Regions from separate parts of the Rhizobium sp. CB3090 genome, predicted to be linked through region 1. Evidence: riboswitches for the same ligand, from Rfam matches in the RefSeq annotation. Region 1 holds a riboswitch; each other region holds the start of a gene.
What was found. A riboswitch is a leader RNA that binds a small molecule or an ion and turns the genes downstream of it on or off. The one in region 1 is predicted to bind thiamine pyrophosphate.

Region 1 (3,276 bases):
GATCTTCCTCGTCAACGTGCCGATCGGCTTCGTCGTTTTGACCGGCCTCGCTTTCATGCTGCCCTATCGCAAACCGGGCCGCAAGCCGAAGATCGACTATGCCGGCGCGCTCCTTCTCGCGCTGACCACCACCAGTATCGTGCTTGCCGCCGACGGCACCGAGCTCTTCGGTTCGCTGCTCTCGCCGCAATGCCTCGGCATCATCGCTTTCGGCGCCCTCTGCGCGCTGGCCTGGGTCTTCGTCGAACGCCGTGCACCGGAGCCTATCGTGCCGATGACGCTGTTCCGCAACCCGACCTTCGGCCTGCTGCTGATCATCTCGGTCACCAGCGGCGCTGTCGCGATCGGCATGGTCAACTACTTCGCGCTCTTCCTGCAGACGACGACCGGACTGTCGCCGTCGATGGCCGGCCTGCTGTTCATCCTGTTGACCGGAGGTATCGTCTGCGGTTCGCTTTCGGCCGGCCGGCTGATCTCGATCAGGGGCCGCTACAAGCCCTTCGCCATCGCCAGCGCCGCCTGCAGCACCATCGCCTTCGCCGCACTGGCGCAGGCCCATGCCGGCACGCCCATCGTCTTCATCGGCGCGCTGATGCTGCTGCACGGCATCGGCATCGGCTTGGCGCAACAGGTTCCGGTCATCGGCGTGCAGAATGCCGCCGCAAGGGGTGATGTCGGTGCGGCCACCGGCGCCGTGACGCTCTCGCGCATGGGCGGCGCCTCGATCGCCATTTCCATCTATGGTGCCATCATCGCCGCCAAACTCGGCAATGTCGGCGTCTCCATTCCGGGCGTCGCCAACATCGAGGAACTGACGCCGAAGATGATGGCGGCCTTGCCGGAGGCCACGCGCGAAAGCGTCGCCAATGCCTACGCGAGCGCCTTCAGTCCGCTGTTCATGACGGCCGCTGCCATCTGCTTCCTCGGCCTGCTGACGGCGATCACATTGAAGAACGTGCAATTGCCCGGCGCCGCCAAGACGCTCGACAGCCGGACAGCCGCCCACGCCGCCGAGTAAAAAAACGCGTCCTGCAATCGACAAGGGAATCATCCACTTTTTATTCCCTTGTCATCCCTTCATCACAGGACTAAACCTGCCAACGCTCTAACGGGGTGCCTTATGTCTTTTCAAGACATCTGGCTGAGAGGCTTTCACCGGCCAACCCGCGGAACCTGATCCGGCTAACACCGGCGGAGGGATTAGACGCGTGACACAATCATAGCGCCCTTTTCCCGTTCAAGACAAACCAACGAAGAGGCGCTGTCATGCCCAACCGATCGCTGTTATCACTGTTTGCCGGCTTGGCTCTCGCCGCCGGCGCGACGCTTTTTGCCGCTGAGCGCGCCGAAGCCGCCGACAAGACGCTCACCATCTATACCTATGAGAGCTTCACCGCCGACTGGGGTCCGGGCGCCAAGGTCAAGGCCGCTTTCGAGAAGACCTGCGGCTGCACCGTCAATTACGTCAGCGTCACCGACGGCGTCGCGCTGCTTTCCCGGCTGAAACTGGAAGGTACGGGCACCAAGGCCGACGTCGTTCTTGGCCTCGACACCAATCTCGTCGACGAAGCCAAGGATACCGGCCTGTTCGATGCCAGCGGCATAGACACCTCCGGCCTCAAGGTTCCCGGCGATTTCAAGGACGATGTCTTCGTCCCCTATGATTACGGCCATTTCGCCGTCGTCTATGATACGCAAACGATCAAGAACCCGCCGAAGAGCATGAAGGATCTGGTCGAAGGCGATCCGTCGCAGAAGATCGTCATCGAGGATCCCCGCACCTCGACGCCGGGTCTCGGCCTGCTGCTCTGGGTGAAGTCGGTCTATGGCGACAAAGCTGCGGAAGCCTGGACAAAGCTCAAGGGCCGCATCTTGACCGTGACGCCCGGCTGGTCGGAAGCCTATGACCTCTTCACCAAGGGCGAAGCGCCGATGGTGCTCTCCTACACGACATCGCCGGCCTATCACATGATCACGGACAAGACCGATCGCTATCAGGCCGCCGCCTTCTCCGAAGGTCACTACATCCAGATCGAAGTCGCCGGCCTGATCAAGTCGTCGCCGAACAAGGAGCTTGCCCGCGACTTCCTGAAATTCATGATCTCGCCAGGCTTCCAGGACACCATCCCGACCAACAATTGGATGATGCCGGTCTCGGCGACGTCCGAGCCGCTCCCGGATGCATTCAGCAAGCTGGTCGTCCCGTCGAAGACCTTCCTAATGAGCCCCGACGCGGTCGAGAAGAACCGCAAGGCCTGGATCGACGAATGGCTGGCCGCCACCAGCACCAATTGACGGTGAGATGTTGCTGACGGCGCCGGAGAAAAGACATGCCATTGCCGGCGGGGCCTTCAGCCTCGCCAGCATCGTGTTTTTCATCGGCCTTGCCATCATCACCCTACTTGCCGCCGGCATCGAATCCGCCGGCGGTAATCCGCTTACCGATCCCTATCTTCTGCGCGTGCTGCGTTTCACACTGCTGCAGGCGACACTGTCCACCCTTCTTTCCGTCGCGCTTGCAATTCCCGTCGCCCGTGCGCTGGTGCGGCAGCCGCGTTTCCCCGGTCGGCTGTGGCTGATCCGCCTGATGGCTGTCCCCATGGGCTTGCCGGTGCTGATCGGTGCACTCGGCCTGCTCGGCATATGGGGGCGTCAGGGCATCTTCAATCAGGCGCTGACGGGGCTCGGGCTGTCGCAACCGGTCAGCATCTACGGGCTGACCGGCATCCTGCTCGCGCACGTCTTCTTCAACCTGCCGCTGGCCGCCCGCCTGATGCTTGCCGGGCTGGAGCGCGTGCCGGCGGAATATTGGCTGATGGCCGGCGGACTCGGCATGCGCCCGGCCTCCGTCTTTCGTTTCATCGAATGGCCAATACTGCGCGGCCTCATTCCCGGCGTCGCCGGTCTGATCTTCATGCTCTGCGCCACCAGTTTTACACTGGTGCTGATCCTCGGCGGCGGCCCGGCTGCGACCACGCTCGAAGTGGCGATCTATCAGGCACTGCGCTTCGATTTCGATCCCGGCCGCGCCGTGGCCCTGTCCCTTCTGCAGATCGTGGTAACCGCCGCAGTTCTCAGTGCGATGGCCTTGCTTCCGGCACCAGACGATCATGGGCTGACGGCGGGCCGTGCCGTACAGCGGATCGACGGAACATTGCCCGCCGCCAAATTGGCCGATAGCGCGCTGCTCCTGCTCGCCACCCTGTTCATCGGCCTGCCGCTCGCCTCCGTGGTCGTCACCGGCCTGAAGGCAGATCTTCTCAGGCTTATCAGCCA
Region 2 (3,276 bases), on a different replicon from region 1:
ATACGCGGCTGCTGACGACGGATATCTGGACGGCGATTGCCTGGCGATCCCTGTTCGGCGGATTGTTCCTGCTGATCCCGAGCTTCTTTCTCGAAGGCGGCTTCTCGCGTCGCCAGTGGAGTTCGATCGTTCACCCGTCGGGACTTGCGATGATCGCATGCCAGACCTTCAGTCAGGCCTGCTTCATCGGCGCACTCTATATGACCACGGTTGCAAACGTGACCATGATCTATGCCACGGCGCCCTTCATCGCCGCCTTGCTAGGCTGGGCGATCCTGAAGGAGCGCGTGCCGAGGCGAACCCTTGTTGCCGGCGGCGTCTGTTTGGTCGGCGTAGCGATCATCGTCGCCGCCTCAGTCGGCGGCGGCACCGGTCTCGGTGATCTCCTGGCGCTCGGCATGACGGCTTCGTTCGCCCTGATTATCATCATTCCGCGCATCGATCGCAGCGTACCGAGCCTGCCGCCGACCATCGTCAGCGCCTTCCTGACGCTCATCATCTTCGCGCCGTTCGGCTCGGCCGGCTCGCTCGATCTGCACAATTGGCTGGTGCTTGCCGCCTTCGGAGCGACCAATTTCTCCTTTGCGCTCGTGCTATTTCTAGCCGGGGCAAAGCGCATGCCGCCGGCGGAAGCCGCGCTTATCGGGACGATGGAAATCGTGTTGACACCTTTCTGGGTCTGGCTGTTCTTTTCCGAAAGACCGCCGGCTGCGACGTTTTTCGGCGGCGCCATCATCCTTGCTACGATCCTGTGGCACACGTTCATCGACCTCCAGCATAGCCGGCGCCGGCACAAGGCGAGCTAGAGCAGCCTATCCATCAAACCTATATTGCGGTGAAGATATTCGCCTATAAGCTGTATGTTGTTCAGCTGCCATTCATTTAGTGGAGAGCAAATAAATAATCGCCGCAACGCCTTGCGGTTGATTGAGGCTCGGCTACCGATACAACTCACGAGGCAGGTGGTCGGGCCTCTCAAGTCTCTGCGGACGAGGGCGATGGTCGCCCTAAGGACCTGTCTGCTCTCATCCCGCCTCACCTATGCTGGCCAAAGCGCATAAAAGTGTTGCACGGGTCCGTGCCCTGTCCCGACGGACAGCGTTTCGGCCGCGGCAACCGCGCCTGCAAGATAATCTTTGGCGGTGGCGACGGCTTGCGGCAGCGCCGAGCCCTTGGCGATCTCGGCCGCCAACGCGCTGGCTAGCGTACAGCCGGTTCCGTGCGTATTCCCCGTCGGAACGCGGCCGGCCTCGAACCAGATCAGGCCCTCCGGGCTTGCGAGCACGTCCGGGCTCTCATTGCCGGCAAGATGTCCGCCCTTGACCAGAACAGCCCGCGCACCGAGCCTTATGAGGGCTTCCGCCTGCCGGGCCATCGTCTCGCGATTTTCGGCCTCCGATTCGTGCAGAAGTGCGGCTGCTTCCGGCAGATTGGGCGTCAACAGCGTGGCCAGCGGAAGAAGCCGCTCAGTCAGGATGTCTACAGCATCCGCGGCAAGCAGCGCTGCTCCGCCCTTGGCGATCATGACGGGGTCCAGCACGATCGGAACGCCTTGGTGAGGAGCGAGTGCATCGGCAACGGCTTCGGCGATTGCGGCATTGGCGATCATGCCGATCTTGACGGCATCGACGCGCACATCGGCAAAGATCGCCTTGATCTGTTCGGCGACGAATTGCGGAGGAACAGGGTGGACGGCGGAAACGCCCTGCGTGTTCTGGGCCGTCAACGCGGTCAGCGCCGCCATGCCATAGACGCCCCGGGCAGAAAATGCCTTGAGGTCGGCCTGGATGCCGGCGCCGCCGGAAGGGTCGGAGCCGGCGATGGATAGGACGTTTCGGATCATGGGCGTGCCTTTCTGATCCAGCCGGTGGATAGTGCACCGGAGATCGCGACTAAGTTGGTGATGCAAGGCACTAGCGGAGGGTTTGACCGCATTGCTGTCATCAGTATGCCGGGAACAGTGTTGTTTTGCATATTGCCCCGTTCGGGCGGGGCGAGGCGCGGGGATGACGACAAGAGCACGCCGAGACCCCGAGCGACTCCCTCCGCCAGCATTATCTGGTTCAGGTTCAAAGGGTGCTTCTCAGCCCATCACACGACGGGCGCCCCTGTCTCTCATCGGCATCTTTTTCGCAGAGAAAGACCGTCCTGTCATTAACAAATCGTCTAGTGGCGGTGTCCCATATCCGGCCCGTGTTCCGGCTTTCTGATAAACAACGCAGCTACGATCGCTCCCAGGGAGATGATCGTCCCGCAGAGAAATGCCGCCTTGATGCCGCCGGTCGTTGCGGCCAGGGCACCGACGCCGCCGGCGGAGAGGCTGGTGGCTCGCAGGGTCATGATCGCGACGAACAGCGCGGTGCCGGCGGCGCCGGCGACCTGTTGGGTCGCGCCGAGCATGGCGCTGCCGTGCGAATAAAGGTTTGGCGGCAGCGATCCCAGGCTGACGGTGAACAGTGGTGTGAACATCAGGGCAAGACCGATGCTGAGCACGATATGGGCGACCAGCAGCATCCAGAATGGTGTATCCTGCTGTATGAAGACCAGTCCGCCCATCACCACGCTGAGTATGATCGCTCCCGGAATGATCAGCGGCGCCGGGCCGAATCTATCGAACAGGCGCCCGACCGTTGGGGCGCAAAGGCCCATGATCAGCCCACCGGGGAGCAACAGCAGCCCGGTTTCCAGGGTCGACAATCCCAGCACGTTTTGCAGGTAGATAGGCAGTAGGATGAAGACGCCGAACATCGACATCATCAGCACCGCCATCATGGCCGCGGCGATCGTGAATGTCTTTGTGGTCAGAGTACGCAGATCGAGCAGCGCTCTATTTTGTTTTTGCAATTGCAACTGACGCAATATGAAAACCGCGATGACGACAGCGCCGGTCAGAAGCGGAATCCACGGCGATATCGCCGGCGGATGAAGTGCCGCTTCACCCAGACCGCTAAGGCCATAGACGAAGCCGCCGAAGCCGATGGCGGAGAGGAAGATCGAAAGAATATCGATCGGCGCCGTGGTCGGAACCGTCACATTCTTTATCCGTAAGGCGCCGAGCGCCAATGCCGACAGCGCGATCGGCAACACCAGGAGGAACAGCCAGCGCCATTCGAGTGCGGAAAGAATAAGGCCGGAAATGGTTGGCCCGATGGCCGGCGCTACCGATATGACGACAGAGATATTGCCCATGGTCCTGCCGCGGGATTCCGGCGGTACCAGGGTCATCACCGTCGTCATCAGCAGCGGCATCATGATCGCCGTGCCCGATGCCTGCAC
Region 3 (3,276 bases), on a different replicon from region 1:
CATCGACCGGCATGTAGAGGTCGCCGCCTTCCCGATATTTCGCCGCCATCGCTTCCAGCCCTTCCTTCTGCGCCTCGGCGCGGATGTCGTGCGAAATGCGCATGGAGCAGAATTTCGGGCCGCACATCGAGCAGAAATGCGCAACCTTGTGGGCCTCCTTCGGCAAGGTTTCGTCGTGGAAGCTGCGGGCGGTATCGGGATCAAGCGACAAGTTGAACTGATCCTCCCAGCGGAATTCGAAGCGGGCACGCGACAGTGCATCGTCGCGGACTTGGGCGGCCGGATGCCCCTTGGCAAGATCGGCCGCATGGGCGGCGATCTTGTAGGTGATGACGCCGGTCTTAACGTCGTTGCGGTCGGGCAGGCCCAGATGTTCCTTCGGGGTGACGTAGCAGAGCATGGCCGTGCCGAACCAGCCGATCATTGCCGCGCCGATGCCCGAGGTGATGTGATCGTAGCCCGGCGCGATATCGGTCGTCAGCGGCCCGAGCGTGTAGAAAGGCGCCTCGCCGCACACGGCAAGCTGCTTGTCCATGTTCTCCTTGATCTTGTGCATCGGAACATGGCCGGGGCCTTCGATCATCACCTGGCAATCTTTAGCCCAGGCGATCTTCGTCAGTTCGCCCAATGTCTCAAGCTCGGCGAATTGCGCGGCATCGTTGGCATCGGCGATCGAGCCAGGACGCAGGCCGTCGCCGAGTGAGAAGGAGACGTCATAGGCACGGCAAATGTCGCAAATTTCCTCGAAATGCTCGTAGAGGAAGTTTTCCTTGTGATGATGCAGACACCACTTGGCCATGATCGAGCCGCCGCGCGAGACGATACCGGTGACGCGATTGACGGTCAGCGGAATGTAATGCAGCCGCACGCCAGCGTGAATGGTGAAATAGTCGACACCCTGTTCGGCCTGCTCGATCAGCGTGTCGCGATAGACTTCCCAGGTGAGATTTTCGGCGATGCCCTCGACCTTTTCCAGCGCCTGATAGAGCGGCACCGTGCCGATCGGCAGCGGCGAATTGCGGATGATCCATTCGCGGATGTTGTGGATGTTGCGGCCGGTCGAGAGATCCATCACGGTATCAGCACCCCAGCGGGCGGCCCAGACCATCTTTTCGACTTCCTCGGCCATCGAGGAGGTGACGGCGGAATTGCCGATATTGGCGTTGATCTTCACCAGGAAGTTCCGGCCGATGATCATCGGCTCGCTTTCCGGGTGATTGATGTTGGCCGGGATGATCGCGCGGCCGGCGGCGACCTCCTGGCGGACGAATTCCGGGGTCACATGATCCGGAATATGGGCGCCGAAGCTCTCGCCATCACGAACCAGGGCTTCAGCCTTTGCCTTGCGGCCGAGATTTTCGCGGATGGCGATGAATTCCATTTCCGGCGTGATGGTACCGGCGCGTGCATAGGCGAGCTGGGTCACGGCCTTGCCATTCTTGGCCCGTAGCGGCTGGCGCTTGGCCGGGAACTCCGGCGTCAACCGCTCGCCGGTGACGAAGCCATTATCTTCGGGACGCACATGCCGGCCCTCATAGGCCTCGACGTCGCCGCGGGCGAGCACCCAGTCGCGACGGAGCTGCGACAGGCCCTGCTCGATGCGGATATCGGCACCTTCGACGGTATAGGGTCCGGAGGAATCGTAGACGACAACGGGCGGCTCGCCCGCCGTCGGATGGACGCTGATCTCGCGCATCGGTACGCGGATATCGGTGTGTATGTCTCCGGGGATATAGATTTTTTGCGATGCCGGCAGCGGGCCGGTGGTGACGGTCGGGGTGAGGTTCTTTGCGGCAATATTCATGGTTTGAGGCTCCAAGTTGCAGTTGGAGACCCAGTCAATCAGCCGGAATGATGGAAAGACGCCGGCATAGAATCCACGCGGAATCCGAAGCCTCGAGCGCTTGCACCGTCCCTACGCCAGTATGAACTGGATCAGGTTCAACGGGTCACTGCGCCCACAATCGGCAAAGCCGCATTGCCTAGCAGTATCTCAGCCCCTTGCCGGGACCCCCCTGGTGAATGTCGCAAAGACTATGTCCGGGCCTCAGCCCATGTCAACCCTGGAACCACGACTGCGGCGGACCGGGTCGCACAGACTCGCCCGCATCAGACTAAAGTCCTACTCATGACAAGACTTACGTCCGAGGGGACAATCTTTGGTCCGAATGGCATGGATTTGTACCGACCGCTGCTCCAGTTCCCTCGGGCGAAGAAAGCGGCGGGATGTCCGATCGCTTTTGCGAAGAATGCGGAGAAGGTCGATGAACATGAATGGCGTCCCCGGAAACAGCATCCTCGCCCTGGCGCTTGTCGCGGTTTTCGACGGTAGCAGCATCACCGTGTTGGCTGCGGGATAGTCGACCATGCAACAAACAAAGCGAATCCTAGTTACGGGCGGTGCAGGTTTCCTCGGCTCATTCCTGTGCGAACGACTTTTGGAAGAGAAACAAGAGGTTATTTGCGTAGATAATTTCTTTACGGGACGTAAGAGCAACGTCTCCCACCTGCTGGACAACAGGTCTTTCGAAATCGTCCGTCACGACATCACCTTTCCCCTCTATGTAGAGGTCGACGAGATCTACAATCTCGCTTGTCCGGCAAGTCCGGTTCACTACCAGTATGATCCGGTGCAGACGACCAAGACCAGCGTCCATGGTGCGATCAACATGCTGGGCCTCGCCAAGCGGGTCGGCGCAAAAATCCTCCAGGCCTCCACGTCCGAAGTCTATGGCGATCCCGAGATCCATCCTCAACAGGAGGACTATTGGGGAAAAGTGAACCCGATAGGACCGCGATCCTGCTACGACGAGGGCAAGCGCTGCGCCGAGACCCTGTTCTTCGATTACTGGCGCCAGCACCGGCTCCAGATCAAGGTGGCGCGCATCTTCAACACCTACGGTCCAAGAATGAGCCCCGATGACGGCCGTGTCGTTTCCAACTTCATCGTGCAGGCGCTGCAGAACAAGCCGATAACGGTTTATGGCAACGGCCAGCAGACGCGGTCGTTCTGTTATGTCGACGACCTCATTGACGGCCTGGTTCGTCTGATGGGGACAAAGGAAGATGTCACCGGCCCGATTAATCTAGGCAATCCGGTCGAGTTTACGATGTTGGAGCTTGCCACGCTCGTCATAGAACTGACCGGGAGCCGATCGAAGATAAAATATATGCCCTTGCCTGCCGATGATCCCAGACAGCGACGGCCGGACATCGGCCTCGCCACGAGCGAACTCGGCTGGAAACCGAAGGTCCAGTTGCGGAACGGGCTTGCCA

Region 2: linked by a shared signal. The riboswitch ahead of thiD (bifunctional hydroxymethylpyrimidine kinase/phosphomethylpyrimidine kinase) and the one ahead of thiB (thiamine ABC transporter substrate binding subunit) in region 1 are both predicted to bind thiamine pyrophosphate.
Region 3: linked by a shared signal. The riboswitch ahead of thiC (phosphomethylpyrimidine synthase ThiC) and the one ahead of thiB (thiamine ABC transporter substrate binding subunit) in region 1 are both predicted to bind thiamine pyrophosphate.

The regions. Positions count from the first base shown of each region.
Region 1 covers NZ_CP121662.1:3,314,126-3,317,401, forward strand. Annotated here, with positions in the region: gene QA646_RS15940 (MDR family MFS transporter) at 1-1,018, shown strand, start outside; TPP riboswitch at 1,100-1,217, shown strand; gene thiB (thiamine ABC transporter substrate binding subunit) at 1,267-2,295, shown strand; gene thiP (thiamine/thiamine pyrophosphate ABC transporter permease ThiP) at 2,303-3,276, shown strand, end outside.
Region 2 covers NZ_CP121663.1:1,028,946-1,032,221, reverse strand. Annotated here, with positions in the region: gene QA646_RS23480 (DMT family transporter) at 1-806, shown strand, start outside; gene thiD (bifunctional hydroxymethylpyrimidine kinase/phosphomethylpyrimidine kinase) at 1,040-1,843, opposite strand; TPP riboswitch at 2,024-2,120, opposite strand; gene QA646_RS23470 (DHA2 family efflux MFS transporter permease subunit) at 2,167-3,276, opposite strand, start outside.
Region 3 covers NZ_CP121663.1:334,799-338,074, reverse strand. Annotated here, with positions in the region: gene thiC (phosphomethylpyrimidine synthase ThiC) at 1-1,804, opposite strand, end outside; TPP riboswitch at 1,895-2,027, opposite strand; gene QA646_RS20275 (UDP-glucuronic acid decarboxylase family protein) at 2,367-3,276, shown strand, end outside.